Regions from separate parts of the Micromonospora sp. NBC_00821 genome, predicted to be linked through region 2. Evidence: riboswitches for the same ligand, from Rfam matches in the RefSeq annotation. Region 2 holds a riboswitch; each other region holds the start of a gene.
The links. Region 2 has a riboswitch for cobalamin ahead of OHB44_RS14485 (ribonucleoside-diphosphate reductase subunit alpha). Riboswitches for the same ligand answer to the same signal wherever they lie in the genome.

Region 1 (3,272 bases), 730 kb from region 2:
GCTCGGTACCGTCGGTGGTCACCTGCGCGTGCTGACGGATGCCGGTTTGCTCCAGAAGCGCCGGTCAGGCCGGGAGGTCCTCTACTGGTGGACGGATGCGGCACGGACGCTGGTAGCCGGGGCCTCATCGTTCTGAAGGGTCACGGCGTCAGGTGCCCGCACCCGGTGCCGGAGAGCGTCTGCCGTCTGGATCAGGCGCCCTCGACGGCCGAGCGGGCCTGCTCGAGCGTCATCGGCTCGGCGTGGCTGGAGACGTACCAGTGGTAGTCGTCGTCGAGCAGTCGCCGGACCAGGTCGAGGTCGAGGCCGTCCTCCGGCCGGCGCACATGGGCCGGCGGCGGGTAGAAGCAGTCGCCCAGCAGCATCACCCCCGAGTCGGGCACCAGCACCACTGTCGAATCCGGCGCGTGCCCGCCGCCGACGTGGCGTAGCTCGACCCCGACCGGCAGCTCGTCCACGTCGACGAAGGTGCGGGTCGGCGGCAGGATGGCGAAGTCTTCCCAGGACGCCATCGCGCGTGCGCGGGCTGAAAAGCTCGGGCGGAGGCGGGCATCGGCGCGTATCTGCTCCTGCAGGTAGGGGTGGCTCCACGGCCGGGCGGCCTCGGCGCGCAGCAGCGACACGGCCGTCTCGTGCCCGACGATCTCCACGCCGGGCCAGGCGCAGGCACCCCACACGTGGTCCCAGTGATGGTGGGTGTAGACCAGCCAGCGCGGCTCCGGAAGCCCGGCGGCGGCCAGCGCGGCCTGGATCTCGCGGGCGTGCGCGGGGCTCTGCCCGGCGTCGATCATCACACTGCCGCGTTCGTCGGCGACGACGGCGACACCGGCCTGGACCGCCTCCGGGTCGGGATCGCCCGGATACCGCCAAACACGGCCCGACAGGCGGTGGAACTGCGGGGCGACCACGATGATCGACCTCCGAGATTGATCGCGGACACTGGTGTGGCGTTCGCCGATCCTAGGTGAGGGTGTCGGCCGGCACCGCCCTGCCGGAGGATCGGCGCAGGTCAGGACTCGTCCGGCCACCTTTGCTCTGCTTACCTATAGGCGCCGGTGACGCTCCGTGTCTGGTGCACATAGGTAAGCAGAGCAAAGGACGTCGCACATTGATCTGAGGCATTCCGTCGCGCAGAGTCGCGCTCGCACCAATCGTTTAATCTCGATGAGTCCCGTCCGCCCGGCGGGGTCGGACCGGCGTTGACCGGCGGCGCGGCGGTGTGGCAGCATTCGCGGCCTGACGGCAGTGAAGGAAGTCGGTGCGAATCCGACGCGGTCCCGCCACTGTCACCGGGGAGCGATCCCCCCTCGTGAGTCACGGCCGTGTGTCTGCGGTTGGAAGGCCGGGGGAGAGCGTCGATCCGGAAGCCAGGATACTTCGGCCGTCGGGACGTACCCCAGGGCGTGGACACCCGAGGAGGACCCGATGACGCACGGCGTCTCATTCATCGACGACTATCGTCGTATCGCGCTCCAGGCAGTGCGTTCCAAGGACACCGGCCACCGGCACCGCTGAGCTGATCGCCCGGCGCTGACCGGCCCCGACCCATGCGTCGGGGCGCCGTTCGCGCTGGCCGTCGTACCGGCTGACGCCGTACCCACTCGCATCGCCCCGGTCACCCCGTGAGGGTCCAGGGCGTCACTTTCCGGAGCATGCCGTGCGCATCCTGCTGCTGTCCACCGCCGACACCGACCTGCTGGCCGCCCGCGCCAGCGGCGCCGACTACCGGTTGGCCAACCCCGCCCGAGTCGCCGCCGAGGAGGTGCCCGCCCTGCTCGACGGGGTCGCCCTCGTCGTCGTACGCCTGCTCGGCGGTCGGCAGGCGTGGGCGGACGGCCTCGCCGCGGTGCTCGCCACCGGCGTGCCGACGGTGGTGCTCGGCGGCGAGGCGCTGCCCGACGCCGAGCTGATGGCCATCTCCACGGTGCCGTCCGGGGTCGTCACCCAGTCGCTGGCGTACCTCGTGGAGGGCGGTCCGGACAACCTCGGGCAGTTGGCCCGGTTCCTCTCCGACACGGTGCTGCTCACCGGCGAGGGATTCGCCGCACCCGCGCCCACCCCGGCGTACGGCGTGCACGGCGAACACCCCGCCGACCCGGACCGGCCCACAGTGGGAATCGTCTTCTACCGGGCACACGCCCTCGCCGGCAACACCGACTTCGTCGACGTGCTCGCGGACGCGGTCCACAAAGCCGGCGGTAACCCGCTGCCGATCTTCTGCGGCTCGCTGCGCGGGCTGACCGCGGGCGCCGGCCCACTCGGGCTCTTCGCCCGCTGTGACGCGCTGCTGGTCACTGTGCTCGCGGCCGGAGGTGCGGTCGCCGCCGACGCCTCCGGTGGCGGCGACGAGGACGCCTGGGACGTCGGCGCCCTGGCCGCCCTGGACGTGCCGGTCATCCAGGCGCTCTGCCTCACCAGCACCCGCGCGCAGTGGGCCGACAGCGACGCCGGCCTGTCCCCGCTGGACGCCGCCATGCAGGTGGCCATCCCCGAGTTCGACGGCCGGATCGTCACGGTGCCGTTCTCGTTCAAGCAGATCGACGCCGACGGGCTCTCGGTCTACGCCGCCGACCCCGAGCGGGCCGCCCGGGTCGCCGGGATCGCGGTGCGCCACGCCCGGCTGCGGTACGTGCCGCACGCCGACAAGCGGGTCGCCGTGGTGCTCAGCTCGTACCCCACCAAGCACTCCAGGGTCGGCAATGCCGTCGGATTGGACACGCCGGCCTCGGCGGTCCGGCTGTTCGCCGCGCTGGCCGAGGCCGGCTACGACCTGGGTGACGCGCCACCGCCCGACGACGGTGACGCGCTGATCCACGCGCTGATCGCCGCCGGTGGTCACGACGTGGAGTGGCTCACCCCGGAGCAGTTGGCCGCCGCCGAGGCCCGGATACCGGGGTCGACGTACCGGCGCTGGTTCGACCAGGTCCCGGCCGAGCTGCGGGAGCGGATGCGGGAGCACTGGGGTGAGCCGCCGGGCGAGCTGTACACCGAGGGCGGCGACATCGTGCTCGCCGGGCTGCGCTTCGGCAACGTGGTGCTGCTGATCCAGCCGCCCCGCGGCTTCGGGGAGAACCCCATCGCCATCTACCACGACCCGGACCTGCCGCCCAGCCACCACTACCTGGCCGCGTACCGCTGGCTGACGGCGCCCGCCGCGGACGGTGGCTTCGGCGCGGACGCCGTGGTGCACCTGGGCAAGCACGGCACCCTGGAGTGGCTGCCCGGCAAGGGCCTCGGCCTGGCCGCGGACTGCGCGCCCGACGCCGTCCTCG
Region 2 (3,272 bases):
AATCCGCTCGGTCCACAGACCGCGGGCCTTCAGCTCGCGTACCAGAGCGGTGTTGACCTGGAGGAACTCCCCCGACAGGGTCTCGCGCTTGAACAGGTTGGACACCTGCGGCTCGATGCACTCGTAGCACCCGGCGATCGAGGCGATGGTCGCGGTCGGTGCGACCGCCACGAGCAGCGAGTTGCGCAGCCCGTACGCCTCGACCCGCTCGCGCAGCGCGTCCCACCGCGCGGTCTGCGTACCCTCGACACCCCACAGGTCGGGCTGGAGCTGGCCTCGCGCGGCCCGGGTCTGCGGGTACGCCGGGTGCGCGCCGAAGTCGCGCGCCAGGTCGGCGGAGGTCTCCAGCGCGGTCAGGTACAGCTCCTCGCTGATCCGGGTGGACAGCTCGCGGGCGGCCGGCGAGTCGAACGGCAGCCGCAGCGCGAAGAACACGTCCTGTAGGCCCATCAGCCCGAGCCCGACCGGCCGCCAGCGGGGGTTGCTCGCCGCCGCCTGCGCGGTCGGGTAGTAGTTGATGTCGATGACCCGGTCGAGGAAGGTCACCGCGGTCCGCACCGTGGCGCGCAGCCGCTCCCAGTCGATGCCGCCGTCGGTGAGGTGTGCGGCGAGGTTCACCGAGCCGAGGTTGCACACGGCGGTCTCGGCGTCACTGGACACCTCGACGATCTCGGTGCAGAGGTTCGACAGGTGCACCACGTTGCCCGGCTCGGCGGTCTGGTTGCAGAGCCGGTTGGCGGCGTCCTTGAAGGTCATCCAGCCGTTGCCGGTCTGGGCGAGGGTCCGCATCATCTTCCCGTACAGCTCCCGTGCCGGAACCTGCCGCACGTAGCGGCCGTGCGCCTCGGCCTCCCGGTACGCGGCGTCGAACCGCTCCCCCCACAGGTCGGGCAGATCGGGCACCTCGTTCGGGTCGAACAGCGACCACAGCTCGTCGGCCTCGACCCGGCGCATGAACTCGTCCGGAACCCAGTTGGCCAGGTTGAGGTTGTGGGTACGCCGGGCGTCCTCGCCGGTGTTGTCCCGCAGTTGCAGGAACTCCTCGATGTCCGGGTGCCACGGCTCCAGGTAGACGCAGGCCGCGCCCTTGCGCCGGCCACCCTGGTTCACCGCGGCGACGCTCGCGTCCAGCGTGCGCAGCCACGGCACGATCCCGTTGGACTGCCCGTTCGTGCCCCGGATCAACGCGCCGCGGGAGCGGACCCGGGAGTACGCGATGCCGATGCCACCGGCGAACTTGGACAGGTTGGCAACCTGGGCGTACCGCTGGTAGATGGAGTCCAGCTCGTCGAGCGGGGAGTCGACCAGGTAGCAGGAGGACATCTGGGTGTGCCGCGTCCCGGAGTTGAACAAGGTCGGTGAGCTGGGCAGGTAGGCCAGGCTGGACATCAGCCGGTAGAAGCCGACCGCCTCGTCCGCCGTCCGGGCCAGGCCGCAGGCCACCCGCAGCAGCCAGTACTGCGGGGTCTCCAGCACCAGCCGGCTGGTGGGGTGGCGCAGCAGGTAGCGGTCGGACACGGTACGCAGGCCGAAGTACTCGAACCGGCGGTCGCCGTCCGGGTCGATGGCGTGGTCGAGCGTCGCGGCGTGTGCGTCGACGAACGCGGCGGTGTCGTCACCGATCAGGCCCTCGGCGTGGCCGGCCCGGATCGCCGCGCTGAACGAGGTGATGCCCTGTCGACGCACCTCCTTGTCGACGTAGCCGGCCAGCAGCCGCGCGGCGAGACGCGAGTACTGCGGCTCCTCACCGATCATCTCGGCAGCGGTCTGGATGGACAGCCGGTCCAGTTCGGCAGTGGTCGCGCCGTCGTAGAGGCCGCTGATGGTGCGGGTGGCCACCCGCATCGGGTCGACGTCGGTCAGATCGTCGGCCCACCGCTCGACCGCCCGGACGATCTTGTTCACGTCCACGGGTTCGGTGCCGCCGTCGCGCTTGCGGACCTGCATCGGCGTCCGCCGCAGGATCGCGTCGCCGCTGGCCGGGACTACCTCGGTGACTGTCACCACTCGCTCCTCGGAGTTCGAGACCTGGTGGTCCGGACGCGAGGAGACAGACACCGGCGGACGCCACGCCGGCACGGCGTGGGTCAGGTGGCGTCGGCCGTCCCACGCGGCCTCGGACCGCCGCGCACCCGGGTGCGGGTACGCGGCGCGCTGGCAGGTCTTCGGACTCGCGGGCACGACCGGACTCCGCCGGTCTCCTACTGGCCGTCGCTTCCCAGGCCGATTGGTGGCCCAGTGCTGATGACGGCGGTCGTTCCCACTCACCGCTGCGGGACAGTCCCGGATTTCCACCGGGTTCCCTGTTGCCTCGACCGCCCCGGATGAGCGGCCGAACCAGCTGCGCTCGACACCATATATAGGGACACAGCCGTTGTCACACCCCACATGTCGGTCTCGGGCGTGTCGGCGACTCACTCGGTGACCACCGTCACCACCCCGGCCGACCACCCCACGCCGACCGAGGCCGGGCACCAGAGACCGGACTCTCCACGCGCGTGTCGACAGTCGACAAAGATTTGATGTATCGAGGCCACGGCACCGTAGAGTGCTCCCATGCGTCGACGTCAATGCCTTGGCGCGAGGGGGAACATCCAATCTCCACAACCCGCCACCCCCGCCACCTTCGCCCGTCTACCGGCACGATGGGCGATAAGGCGGAACGACCCTGCGGCGCAAACATCATACGTCTGTGGGCCTACGGTGATCGACATCGTTGACGGGCTGGAGAAGCCCTCCGTATACTCCCAGTGATCATCTGATCTTTAGCCGAGCCGGGCGAGGAGCGCATGCCGCAGATCACCGCCGTCACCGTCGAAGACGTCCGCTTCCCCACCTCCCTGACCGCTGACGGGTCAGACGCCATGAACAAGGACGGCGACTACTCGGCGGCCTACGTCGTCCTGCACACCGACGGCGTCGACGGCGCGGGCGCGCCACTCGCGGGGCACGGCCTGACCTTCACCATCGGCCGAGGCAACGACATCGTCGCGGCGGCGGCGGTCCACCAGGCACAGCTCCTGGTGGGCCTGGACGTGGCGACGATGGCAGCGGACATGGGCGCTGTCTACCGCCTCCTCACCTCCGACTCGCAACTGCGCTGGCTCGGCCCGGAGAAGGGTGTCGTCCATCTGTCCCTGGCCGCCGTGTTGAACGCGTCGTGGGACCTGGTCGCCCGACTCGCCGACAAGCCGCTGTGGCGGCTGCTCGTCGACATGTCCCCCGAGCAACTCGTCGACATCGCGGACCTGCGCTACCTGTCCGACGCGCTG
Region 3 (3,272 bases), 1.4 Mb from region 2:
TCGGCTCAACCGGCGACGTCCACGACGACCTTGCCCTCGGCGGTGCCGCCGGCAACCAGGTCGTGGGCGTCCATGACCGTGTCGAGCGTGAACGCTCGCGGATCCAGTCGCGGGCGCAACGCGCCGGCATCGGCCAGCGCCGCGATCTCGCGCAGGATGTCGCCGTGGTGTTCGCGGCCCCGGCCGGTGAGCATCGGCAAGAGGGTGAACACCCCGGAGTAGGTCGCGCCTCGGAACGACAGCGGGGCGAGCGAGTGCGAGCCCCAGCCCAGCGCGCTGACGACGTGCCCGTGATAGGTGCGTACCGCCGCGAACGACGCGTCGAGCGTCGCGCCGCCGACGTTGTCCACGACGATGTCGAACCCCTCGCCGCCGGTGTACCTCTCGACGTACTCCTCGACCTTGCTCGTCGTGTAGTCGATCGGCACCGCGCCCAGGCTCTCGATCACCCGCATGCTCGCCGGCCCGCCCGTGGCGTACGCCTCGGCGCCGCGCGCCTGGGCGAGTTGCACACCCACGTATCCGACCCCGCCGGCGCCGCCGTGCACCAGCACCTTCTGGCCGGCGTGGACCCCAGCCCGGTCGACGAGCCCCTCCCAGGAGGTGATCGCCGCCAGGGGCAGCGCGGCGGCCTCCCGCATCGAGAGTGCCTTCGGCTTGTGGGCAAGCAGCCGGGCGTCCACTGCGGCGTACTCGGCCAGCGAGCCCTGAAGGTCGCCGACGCCCCCGCACAGCCCGTACACCTCGTCTCCCGGCGCGAAGCCGGTCACGTCCGCGCCGACCGCCGCGACGACACCGGCGAGGTCCAGGCCGAGCACCGCAGGCAGCTCGACACGCGCGTGCGCGGCCTTTCCAGCCTGGATCTTCGTGTCGAGCGGGTTGACCCCGCTGGCGACGATCCGCACCAGCACCTGCCCGCGCTCGGGGGTGGGTTGATCGATCTCCTCGACCGTCAGCGGAACGTCGAACTCCCGCAACACCGCAGCGCGCATAACCATCCACACTCTCCGTGATCGAGGCTTCACGTGGACGCTATCCGACCGGATAGGCGGCGGGGCGGGTTCCTCGGACCGCGCCAGCGCCGCCACGGGCGGGCCCGAGCGCTGGTCAGTCGTCTTCGGCACCGTCGAGCAACGCGCGTCGCAGCGCCAGTCGGTGCTTCCGGCGGATCTCCGCCTCCCGGTACCGACGCCGGTCCCCGTCGGTCTCCGGTAGCAGCGGCGGCACCGTCCGAGGCTGACCGTCGTCGTCGATGGCGACCATGACCAGGTGGGCGGTGGCCACGTCGGTGGGCGGCACCGCCCGGTCCCACCGGTCGGCGGTCACCTTGACGGCCACCTCCATGGAGCTGCGGCCGGCCCAGGTGATCCGGGCGTCGACGTGCACGACGTCGCCGACCCGCACCGCGCGGAGAAACGCCGTCTCGTCGATGGCGGCGGTCACCGCCGGTCCGTCGGAGTGCCGGGCGGCGACCACACCGGCGACGGAGTCGATGAGGTTGAGGATCCGGCCGCCGTGCACCGTACCCATCAGGTTGGTGTGGTGCTGGTCCATGATCTGCGAAAGGGTCAGGTGCGACGCCGACGGCGCTCGGCCGGCGATGGTGGTGGTGTCATGCACAGCGGTAGTCCGTCCCTCGGGAAACCACACCGCCGGGTCGCGGACACACGCTGACGAGGACCTGGCCGCGCACCACGCGCACGGCCCGTCACCCGCTCAGCCCACCCGCGAGGCCGACGGCAGCGCACACGGTTGTGTACGCGGCGCCGGCAGGTCTTCGGACTCGCGGGCCTGACCGGTCGCGCCGGTCCCCTACTGGCCGTCGCTTCCCAGGCCGTTGGCCCAGTGCTGATGACGGCGGTCGTTCCCACTCACCGCTGCGGGGCAGCCCCGGATTTTCACCGGGTTCCCTCTTACGACGCCCCGCCGGTCACGACGGGGCGAACCAGCGCCGTCGGCAGCATAGCTGGCCAGGGAATGTGTCCACCCGGGGCGTCCCGCCGCCGCGACGGATGGCCTGATCGTCAACTTTTGTCGTCTGAGGAAGAAGATCGCCAGCTATTGAAAAAAGTCTCGCGAGGGTGAGGATATCCAGATGCGTCGTCTCCCCCAGACTTGCGGGCGGGTGGTCTCGGGCCTCCTCGCGTTCCTCCTCGCCTCGGCGGTCGCCCTCCTCGCGTCCGCCCAACCCGCCGCCGCGCACGGGACCCTCGCCATGTCCACACCGGCGAGCGGCGCCGCAGTGCGCGAGCCGTTGACGGAGGTGCGGCTGTACTTCACCGAGAAGGCCGCCGCCAATGCGTTCTTCACGATCACCGCCCCGGGCGGCGTCCGTGTCGATAACGGCTGGTCGTATGGGGAGCCGAAGCCACTGGACAAGCCGGTACGGGAGTACTTCCTGGTCAACGGTCAGTTCGAGCCACGGGAGTACACGACGGGGTTCCCCGCGGTGGTGTCCGTCGCCCACCTGCCCGCCAAGGGCCAGTACTCGGTGAGCTACCTGTCGGTCGCCTCGGACGGCGACACCGTGCGGGGCACCCTGACCTTCCGCTACGACGGTCGGGTGACGGCAGCGCCGAAGGGGTGGAGCCCGCCGTCGACCCAACCGGACCCGGCGCTGGTGACCGCCACCGAGCAGCACAACTCGTCCGGGCAGGCCTCGGCGGTGCCGACCACCGCCGACGATCCGTCGACCCCGCCGGCCGCGGCGGCCCCGTCAACCGGGTCGACCGAGGAGAGCGGTCCCGGGGCACCGGCCTGGGCCGGCTGGGCGGCGGCAGTCGCGGCGGTCGGGGCGGCGGTCGGGTTCGTCGTCTGGCGTCGCCGATCCGCCGGCACACCCACCGGCCGGGGCCGTGCCTCGGCGGCGACCTCCGGTCGACGCGGCGGTGGCGCCCGTACCACGAACAGGGCCGGCACTGGCACTACCGTCGGCGGCAAGGCCGCCGGGGACAAAACCGCCGGGGGCAAGACCATCGTGGGCAAGACCGTCGGCGGCAAGACCGCCGCTGGCAAGACCGTCGGGGGCAAGGCCGGTGCGGCGACCGGCGTCGTCGCGCGTACCGCGAGCGACAAACGGCGGCCCGCCACAGTGCCGGCGGCGCGCAAGGGCACCACGGTCGTCACGGCCCGCACGGGCGTTGCGGTCGATCCGATGCCTACCGATCAGGTGACCACGGCCCTCGCCAGCACGGACGACGAGCTGACAGTCGACACCGGACCACGGCCCGACACGGACCTCGCCGCCGCGACGCCTGGGTCCCGGTTGAGCA

Region 1: linked by a shared signal. The riboswitch ahead of cobN (cobaltochelatase subunit CobN) and the one ahead of OHB44_RS14485 (ribonucleoside-diphosphate reductase subunit alpha) in region 2 are both predicted to bind cobalamin.
Region 3: linked by a shared signal. The riboswitch ahead of OHB44_RS20865 (acyl-CoA thioesterase) and the one ahead of OHB44_RS14485 (ribonucleoside-diphosphate reductase subunit alpha) in region 2 are both predicted to bind cobalamin.

The regions. Positions count from the first base shown of each region.
Region 1 covers NZ_CP108880.1:3,938,503-3,941,774, reverse strand. Annotated here, with positions in the region: gene OHB44_RS18160 (ArsR/SmtB family transcription factor) at 1-136, shown strand, start outside; gene OHB44_RS18155 (MBL fold metallo-hydrolase) at 192-908, opposite strand; cobalamin riboswitch at 1,224-1,400, shown strand; gene cobN (cobaltochelatase subunit CobN) at 1,658-3,272, shown strand, end outside.
Region 2 covers NZ_CP108880.1:3,204,243-3,207,514, reverse strand. Annotated here, with positions in the region: gene OHB44_RS14485 (ribonucleoside-diphosphate reductase subunit alpha) at 1-1,947, opposite strand, end outside; cobalamin riboswitch at 2,140-2,357, opposite strand; gene OHB44_RS14480 (enolase C-terminal domain-like protein) at 2,790-3,272, shown strand, end outside.
Region 3 covers NZ_CP108880.1:4,562,647-4,565,918, forward strand. Annotated here, with positions in the region: gene OHB44_RS20860 (zinc-dependent alcohol dehydrogenase family protein) at 6-998, opposite strand; gene OHB44_RS20865 (acyl-CoA thioesterase) at 1,108-1,554, opposite strand; cobalamin riboswitch at 1,752-1,965, opposite strand; gene OHB44_RS20870 (copper resistance protein CopC) at 2,096-3,272, shown strand, end outside.